Regions from separate parts of the Limnohabitans sp. MORI2 genome, predicted to be linked through region 2. Evidence: predicted binding sites of a transcription regulator. Region 2 holds the regulator's gene; the other holds the start of a gene.

Region 1 (4,423 bases), 430 kb from region 2:
CTTTCGGTGATGCGGGCCTGTCCGCTGATGTGTTTGACGAGGCGCGAGAGTTTGTCGGTAAGGGCTGAGGCCATAGGTACCCCTTGATAGGGCTTGGTTTTTCGTGTGTAGCGAAACGCTAAACTGTTGGACATGATTTTAGCCAGCGACATCCCGCTCAACCTTTGGCTCGCACTGCCCACAGCGGCGGCGTACACATTGACAGCGCTGATGGGGCCACGTGTGGCACCCGAGATGGGTCACCGACTGCTCAGTGTGCCTTGGGCATTGCACGGTTTGGGTTTGATATTTGCGCTCTTCGCCCCGCAAGACGGTGGCTTGCGATTCGGTTTTGCGCCAGCGCTCTCAGTCACAGCTTGGCTGATGCTGACGTTTTATGTGCTGGAGCACCACTGGTTCCCGCAGTTGCGCACACGCTGGACCTTGGCCATGGTGGGGGCCGCTGTTGTGCTGCTGGCGGCGGCGTTTCCGGGCACAGTGCTGCACACCCAGACATCGCCCATGCTGCCGCTGCACTTGGCCTTGGGCGTGGCGTCTTATGGCTTGTTTGCCGCGGCCGTGGTGCACGCATGGCTGATGAGCCGTGCAGAAAAAAACATGCGCATGGGTGCTGACACGCATGTAGGCTTGCCCTTGCTCACGCTCGAGCGCTTGACCTTTCGCTTTGTCACCGCAGGCTTTGCGCTACTGACCGCCACGTTATTGGCGGGCTGGGTATTTGGTGATTTGCTTTACGGCGCACAAGCCGCATGGCGCTGGGATCACAAAACTGTGTTCTCGTTGCTCTCGTGGCTCACGTTTGCGCTGTTGCTCATCGGACGGTGGCGCTTTGGTTGGCGAGGCCGTAAAGCTGTGCGTGTGCTCTACATTGGCACAGGCTTGCTGCTCTTGGGCTACGCAGGCTCTCGCTTTGTGTTGGAAGTCATTTTGGGACGTGTGGCATGAAGTACTTGGTGCTGCTGCTCATCGTTGTCGGCGGCATTTGGTGGATTCGCCAACAACGTCGCCCACACACCCACACCAATAAGCCCTCAGGCCCACAGGTGATGGTGCCCTGCGCACATTGCGGCACACACACACCTGAAAGCGATGCAGTTCGTGGCACCCAAGGCACCTACTGCAGCGCTGCACACCGCGATGCACACGAAGGCTGACCCGATGACTTCTCTGTGGCGCGATGGCTGGTACCGCTTTGCCAAACACACGCCCTCGCCTAACTTTGGGCCACGTCCAATTGGTGTCGCCATCGACTTGGTGGTGTTGCACTCCATCAGCCTGCCTCCAGGCGAATACGGCGGCCCCGAAATTGAAGCGTTGTTCACCAACACACTCGATTGGGATGCACACCCTTATTTCCAACAAATTCGTGGCGCGGAGGTCTCCGCCCACTTTTTGATTCGTCGAGATGGCGCGCTGATTCAATTTGTCAGCTGCGATGACCGAGCATGGCACGCAGGACGCTCGAGCTACCAAGGGCGCGACAACTGCAACGATTTTTCGATTGGCATTGAACTCGAAGGTTTAGAGGGACACACCTTTGAAGCGCCACAGTACGAAACTTTAAGCTCCTTGTGTGCTGCCATCTCACAACACTACCAACTGCATCGCATTGCTGGCCACGAACATGTGGCGCCCGATCGCAAACAAGATCCGGGCGCAGGATTCGACTGGATACTTTTGCAGCAATCTTTAGGCTGGGGCGACGCACAGTTCCCGCAGAAAAATTAATTTTTCATCATTTGCGAAAAAAAATTTGTTTTGCACAGAGTTTGTGCATCTCAATTTCATACTCAGACGCCATGCGCATCAGCGCCTCAAAGAACTTGGAATGTGGCGTCAGCACTCAATTTTCAACTCAAACTCCCGCAGTCACGGCCCTCAAAGCACTGTCAAAAATCGCACCAGTCAAACACTTCATTTAGTGAAATTTAAAATGTAAGCATTTCCTACCAAAACACTACCTGTAGCGTGTTGGCACACAACCGAACACCAGATATAGTGTCGACCTGAATTTCAAAAAAGCGGTCCAAGCACCGCTTTTTGTTCGCACTATCGACCTGCTCAATCGAAAGAAAAAAACATGCAAACAGCTGAGACCTCTGTGCACGCCACCTCTCCTATGGCAAACCCAACACTTGCGCACGATCGCGCCGCGCAAGAAAACCCCACCATGCTGACCCACTACCAAATCATTCGCCGTAACGGCGCTGTGGTTCCCTTTGAACCCGCCAAAATCGCAGTGGCCATGATGAAAGCCTTCTTGGCTGTGCACGGCACACAAGGTGCAGCATCGGCCAGCGTGCGCGAAATGGTCGAAGCACTCACGCAAGGCGTGGTACGCGCTTTGATGCGTTCACGTCCAGGCGGCGGCACCTTCCACATTGAAGATGTGCAAGACCAAGTGGAATTGGGTTTGATGCGTGGTGGCCACCACGAAATCGCCCGCGCTTATGTGCTGTACCGCGAACGTCGCAACCAAGAGCGCGCCCACATCAAAGAAGAACAAACGCCTGCCGCACCCGCTTTGCACGTGATTGACAACGGCCAACGCGTGGCTTTGGACTTGAACCACCTGCAACGCCTGATCCAAGATTCATGCGCTGGCTTGGGCGCAGACGTCAAACCCGACCCCATCTTGGCTGAAACCATGCGTAACCTGTATGACGGCGTGCCTATGGACGAGGTGTACAAGGCCGCCATCTTGGCCACCCGCACACTCATCGAAAAAGACCCCGACTACACCTACGCCACAGCACGTTTGTTGATGCACACCATCGTCAAAGAAGTGTTGGGCAAAGAAGTGGTGCACGCCGACATGGCCCAACACTACGCCGAGTACTTCCCTCAGTTCATCAAAAAAGGCGTAGAAAACGAGTTGCTCGACCACGCCATGTTGCAGTTCGATTTGAACCGTTTGGGCGCAGCCCTCAAGGCCGACCGCGACTTGAAGTTTGATTACCTCGGCCTGCAAACCTTGTATGACCGCTACTTCTTGCACGTGCGCAAGACTCGCATCGAATTGCCACAAGCCTTCTTCATGCGCGTGGCGATGGGCTTGGCCTTGAACGAAGTGGATCGCGAAGCACGCGCCATTGAGTTCTACGAAGTGTTGTCGTCGTTCGACTTCATGTCGAGCACACCCACACTGTTCAACAGCGGCACCTTGCGTTCACAGCTCTCGAGCTGCTACTTGTCGACTGTGCCTGACCACTTGGACGGCATCTACGAGTTGATCAAAGAAAACGCTTTGCTGTCTAAATTTGCTGGCGGCTTGGGCAACGACTGGACTCGTGTGCGCGCTTTGGGCAGCCACATCAAGGGCACCAATGGCGAATCACAAGGCGTGGTGCCATTCTTGAAAGTGGTCAACGACACCGCCGTGGCGGTGAACCAAGGCGGCAAGCGCAAAGGTGCGGTGTGTACCTACCTTGAAACTTGGCACTTGGACATCGAAGAGTTCTTGGAATTGCGCAAGAACACCGGTGATGACCGCCGTCGTACCCACGACATGAACACCGCCAACTGGATTCCAGACTTGTTCATGCGTCGCGTCATGGAAAAAGGCGAATGGACGTTGTTTTCCCCCTCCGACGTGCCTGACTTGCACGATTTGTTCGGCGCCGACTTCGAAAAAGCCTACGTGGCCTACGAAGCCAAAGCCAAGCGCGGTGAAATCAAGCCTTGCAAAACCGTGCAAGCGACTGACATGTGGCGCAAGATGCTGACCATGCTCTTCGAAACTGGCCATCCATGGATCACGTTCAAGGACCCCTGCAACGTGCGCTCACCCCAGCAGCACGTGGGCGTGGTGCACTCGTCCAACCTGTGTACCGAAATCACCTTGAACACCAGCGACACCGAAACTGCGGTGTGTAACCTGGGCTCCGTCAACCTGTCTCAACACTTGAAAGACGGCCCCAACGGCAAAGAACTCGACCACGATAAGCTCAAGCGCACCATCGCCGTGGCAATGCGCATGCTCGACAACGTGATCGACATCAACTACTACGCCGTCAAGAAAGCGCGCGACTCCAACCTGCGCCACCGCCCTGTGGGCATGGGCATCATGGCTTTCCAAGACAGCTTGTACGAGATGCGCGTGCCTTACGCTTCACAAGAAGCCGTCGAGTTCGCCGATCGCTCCATGGAAGCGGTGTGCTACTACGCTTACTGGGCATCGTCTGAGTTGGCCAAAGAGCGCGGTCAGTACGCCAGCTACAAAGGCTCGCTGTGGGACAAAGGCATCTTGCCCATCGACTCACTGGACCTGTTGTCACAAGCACGTGGCGGCTACCTTGAAGTGGATCGCAGCAAGACCATGGACTGGGACGCCTTGCGCGCCAAGATCGCCAAAGACGGCATGCGTAACTCCAACTGTGTGGCCATTGCACCCACAGCCACCATCTCCAACATCATTGGTGTG
Region 2 (4,423 bases):
CGCAGCATGTGCCTTGTGCAGGGTGCGCAGTTGGTCTGTTTCGGCGTTGAGCAGTTGTTCATTGACCCACAAGTGCCGCAGGGCCAGTAACGCTGCGAGGCTGGCCAGTGCCAGCATCACCATCAGAGTGGGCAAGGCAAAGCCGCGTGATCTTTTCACGGCATGACTCCATCGCGGTTGCGCAAAGCGATGACGCGCTTGAATGTGCGGCGCACGCGCCCATCCGATGGCAAGGCTTCGCCTTGACAACCGGTGTAACTCGGGTTGGGCTTTGTGCTGTGGACGGTTTGGATGCTTGCCACGCGCAAGCACACCTCGATGGCCATTACCTTAGCCATATCGTTCACTTGGTTGGCGGTTTTCCACTGAATCGTTTGCGTGCTGGGGTTGGCCTCGGCATAGCGCAGCTGAAAATCTTCCACGCCCTCGGCCAAGGCTTGGTAGGTGCTGCCAATGAGGTTGAGGTCTTTGCAGCTCAGTTCTTTGTTGGTGTTGAGTTTGTAGTCATTGCGCACACTGGTGTGGGTGCTTGCGGTGTTGCCTTGGCAGTCGATGGCATCAAGCGCATGCCAATGACCCAATGTGAGGCTTTCAACGTATTTAGTCCCATTGATGCCTGACAGCGCTGCTTGGCCCACGTCTTCGCTGGCAGAGAGTTCAGCGGTCAATTGCGCGTTGCTGTTGTTCGCGATCAGGTAAGCCGCGCCACTCATGTGTGCGTGTTCGCGGATGTTGCGCAATGCCACGCGTGCATTGGCGTGTACGGCATCTGCCGCTGCCATGGCGCTCCAAGTTTGTTTGCTTGTGCCGTAAGCTGCTGTCGCAGCCGCGATGACCCATAAACCCAGTGTCATGCCTATGAGCAGCTCGGGCAAGGTGTAGCCGTGCTGCATGTGCAGATGTGCTTGGTGCGTGTTCATCGTGTCGGCATGAAGAACAAACGCCAGCAACTCATTTGCGCAGGGCAAGGGGGTGAGCCCAATGCAGCATCGGTGCGGTAAGTTTCGTTGGCATCGCGCCATGCCATCACAACGCCCCACCAATCGGGTGGGGTGTGCAACGCAAATACGCTTGCATCGCCTTCGGGCAGTTGGCTGCTGAGCGACTGCTGGAGTTGCTGCAGGTCCCATGCGGCGAGGTCTTGGCGCGTACAGGCCAAGGCTGCGCAGTCGGGTGCGGTGGTGGTGGCGTTACCCCATGTTTTGGCATACAGGTTGCGCTGCTGCGCGTTGAGGGTCATACGTTCGGCCAAGTCGTCTGCGAGGCCCATGGCGATGGTGCGCATCAGCTGATGGCGTTGTTGTATCAACGCTTGCTGGTGCATCCATAACAGACCCAGTACACCGAAGGTCAAGATCATCAGTGCGATCAAGGCTTCGAACAGGGCAATGCCAGCTTGTGTTTTCAGTTGCTGCATGTGTCTCCCGTTTGCCAACGCAAGCGGCCAGCACTGCTGAGGCACAACACATTCGACACATTGAACGCAGCTTGTCGAGACTTGATCACCCATCGGTCACCCACTGTGCCTAAATCGCCGCGTGCGCTGATGTCGAGCGGATCGTTTTTAGCGAAGGTGATTTGCAAGGGTGTGAGTTGTTGCGTGCTTTGCAGCACCGCTTGATCAGCTTTCACCACCAGCTGCCAACCACAGCTCCAATCGGCACCTGCGGATGTTGTCCATGTGCAATCTCGAAGGCGTGTCAATTGCAAAGCCTCACCTCGCTGCAATGCGCGTACGCGAGCGGTTTGTAAATCGTTCATCAGTTGATCACGCGTGGCTTCAACGTGGCTGCGCTCTTGCAGGCGTTGCCAGCCAGGAATGGCAAACGATGCCATAACGCCGAGTGCGCCCAAACACACCAGCATTTCAACGAGTGTGAAACCCCTTATGGGTGATGGCGAAGACGTAAAAAAACCTAGCGATTGCATGGCGCAAATGCTAGGTTTTGAATGGGCATCAGCGCATGGCTGAGACTCGAAAACTACTTGCGAACTTCGTCCACCAAGCTCTTGAAATCATCGATGTCTTCAAAGCTGCGGTACACACTGGCAAAGCGGATGTAGGCGACTTTGTCGAGTTTTTTGAGTTCACGCATGACGAGCTCGCCAATCCGGGTCGAGGGCACTTCACGTTGGCCGAGGGACATGAGTTTTTCTTCGATGCGCTCGATGGCGTTGTCGACCTGCTCGGTGCTGACGGGGCGTTTGCGCAGCGCAAGGCCCATGGATTCGAGAAGCTTTTCGCGTTTGTATTCGATGCGGCGACCGTCTTTTTTGACGATGTTGGGGAAGCTGACGTCGGGGCGTTCGTAGGTGGTGTAGCGTTTTTCGCAGGCGCCGCATTGGCGACGGCGACGTACGGAGTCACCGTCTTCAGACATGCGGGTTTCGACGACTTGGGTTTCTAGGTGGCCGCAGAAGGGACATTTCATTTTTACTGCTCTCTTTTGCTTGTTGGTTTACGGTGCTTTTGCGGGCTTTGTTTTTTGCTGGGCTCGCTGAGGGTATTTGGTATTGGCCGCTGCCTCATGCTGGAGTACCAGAAATCGTGGCGGCCAATACCAAACACCCTCAGTCTGCGAACTGCTTTGCTTCGCTCGCATGTTTCACTCGTACCAGTTGTTCCGGCAAAGTTGCCGCGCAACGAGTGAACCATTTCGAAGCTCAAACGGCGCGGGTGATGGGTACGGCGGGTGATGATTTCTGGTACAGCATGAAGAACCCGCCGTACCCGTCACCCGTGCCCTCTCCGGAGAGAACCCTTCACGAACGCAACAAACAACAGAACAAAATACCGAAGACAAACAAAAACCCCGCCACAAAGGACGGGGTCAAACTGAAGTTACTTGTAAACAGGGAACTTAGAAGTCAGCGCATGCACCTTGGCACGCACTGCCGCCAAGTTGGCTTCGTCGTGCGGGTTGTCCAACACGTCGGCAATCAAGTTGGCCGTGATGCGTGCCTCTTCGTCCTTGAAACCACGTGTAGTCATCGCAGGCGTGCCCACGCGGATGCCGCTGGTCACGAAGGGTTTTTCAGGGTCGTTGGGGATGGCGTTCTTGTTGATCGTCATGTGCGCAGCGCCCAAAGCGGCTTCGGCTTCTTTGCCGGTGATTTTTTTGGAGCGCAGGTCCACCAACATCACGTGGCTTTGTGTGCCGCCGCTGACGATGCGCAGACCGCGTGCTGTCAAAGTCTCAGCCACGATGCGGGCGTTGGTCACCACTTGTTGTTGGTAGGCTTTGAACTCAGGGGTCAACGCTTCTTTGAACGCCACAGCCTTGGCAGCAATCACGTGCATCAAGGGGCCGCCTTGCAAGCCGGGGAAGATGGCGCTGTTGATGGCTTTTTCGTGCTCGGCCTTCATCAAGATGATGCCGCCGCGTGGGCCGCGCAAGCTCTTGTGGGTGGTGGATGTCACCACGTCAGCATGAGGCACGGGGTTGGGGTATTGACCAGCGGCGATCAAGCCAGCGTAGTGGGCCATGTCGACCATGAAGATCGCGCCAACTTCCTTGGCAATCTTCGCAAAGCGTGCCCAGTCGATGTGCAAGCTGTAGGCCGATGCGCCGGCCACGATCAGCTTGGGCTTGTGTTCGCGGGCTTTGGCCTCCATGGCGTCGTAGTCGATGGCTTCTTTGCTGTCCAAGCCGTAGGACACGACGTTGAACCACTTGCCAGACATGTTCAGCGCCATGCCGTGGGTCAAGTGACCGCCTTCGGCCAAGCTCATGCCCATGATGGTGTCGCCGGGCTTCAAGAACGCGAGGAACACGGCTTCGTTGGCCGATGCGCCGCAATGGGGTTGCACGTTGGCGGCTTCTGCGCCAAAGAGTTGTTTGACGCGGTCAATGGCCAACTGCTCGGCCACGTCCACGTGTTCGCAACCGCCGTAGTAGCGTTTGCCGGGGTAGCCTTCGGCGTATTTGTTGGTCAGCTGTGAGCCTTGGGCGGCCATCACAGCGGGGGATGCGTAGTTTTCGCTGGCAATCAGCTCGATGTGGTGCTCTTGGCGAGCGTTTTCGGCTTGAATGGCAGCAAACAATTCGGGGTCGGTTTGTTCGATCAAGATGTTGCGGTCGTACATGGTGGCAGTCCTAGAAAGGAAGATGGTCCCTGCTGGCAAAGGGGTTTGACAAGAAACAGGGCTGCCCAGGCGAACGGCTAATCACCCCCAAAGTCAGGGGCGGTGCGCTTCCCAGTGGTCATACATCCACGTCAGCGGTATCAGGCAAGCCTGATACGCCTATCGCCAGTCGCGCACGGGGTAGAGTTTACCGCGCTTGCCGGAGGTGCCCACAGGCCCTCTTTTAGCCTTTGGTTACTCGTCGTCGTCTTTGCCAAAAGGCGTCAAGCGTTGGGCTTTTTCCCACAGGCTCTCCAAACGGGCCGTGGCGGCTTCGGCTGCCGTTGAGGGTGGAGC

Evidence for each region. The regulator NrdR, encoded in region 2, represses ribonucleotide reductase genes. The targets are predictions, from matches to a motif close to CACNANATNTNGTG.
Region 1: the regulator NrdR is predicted to act here: its motif matches at 1,988-2,001, upstream of QMG27_RS02295 (ribonucleoside-diphosphate reductase subunit alpha).

The regions. Positions count from the first base shown of each region.
Region 1 is NZ_AP027058.1:450,475-454,897, reverse strand. Features, by position in the region: gene ffh (signal recognition particle protein) at 1-74, opposite strand, end outside; gene ccsA (cytochrome c biogenesis protein CcsA) at 133-945, shown strand; gene QMG27_RS02305 (PP0621 family protein) at 942-1,154, shown strand; gene ampD (1,6-anhydro-N-acetylmuramyl-L-alanine amidase AmpD) at 1,159-1,728, shown strand; gene QMG27_RS02295 (ribonucleoside-diphosphate reductase subunit alpha) at 2,120-4,423, shown strand, end outside.
Region 2 is NZ_AP027058.1:877,202-881,624, forward strand. Features, by position in the region: gene QMG27_RS04460 (hypothetical protein) at 1-159, opposite strand, end outside; gene QMG27_RS04465 (PilW family protein) at 156-920, opposite strand; gene pilV (type IV pilus modification protein PilV) at 917-1,417, opposite strand; gene QMG27_RS04475 (GspH/FimT family pseudopilin) at 1,405-1,929, opposite strand; gene nrdR (transcriptional regulator NrdR) at 1,983-2,432, opposite strand; gene glyA (serine hydroxymethyltransferase) at 2,843-4,087, opposite strand; ZMP/ZTP riboswitch at 4,144-4,270, opposite strand; gene QMG27_RS04490 (lytic transglycosylase domain-containing protein) at 4,322-4,423, opposite strand, start outside.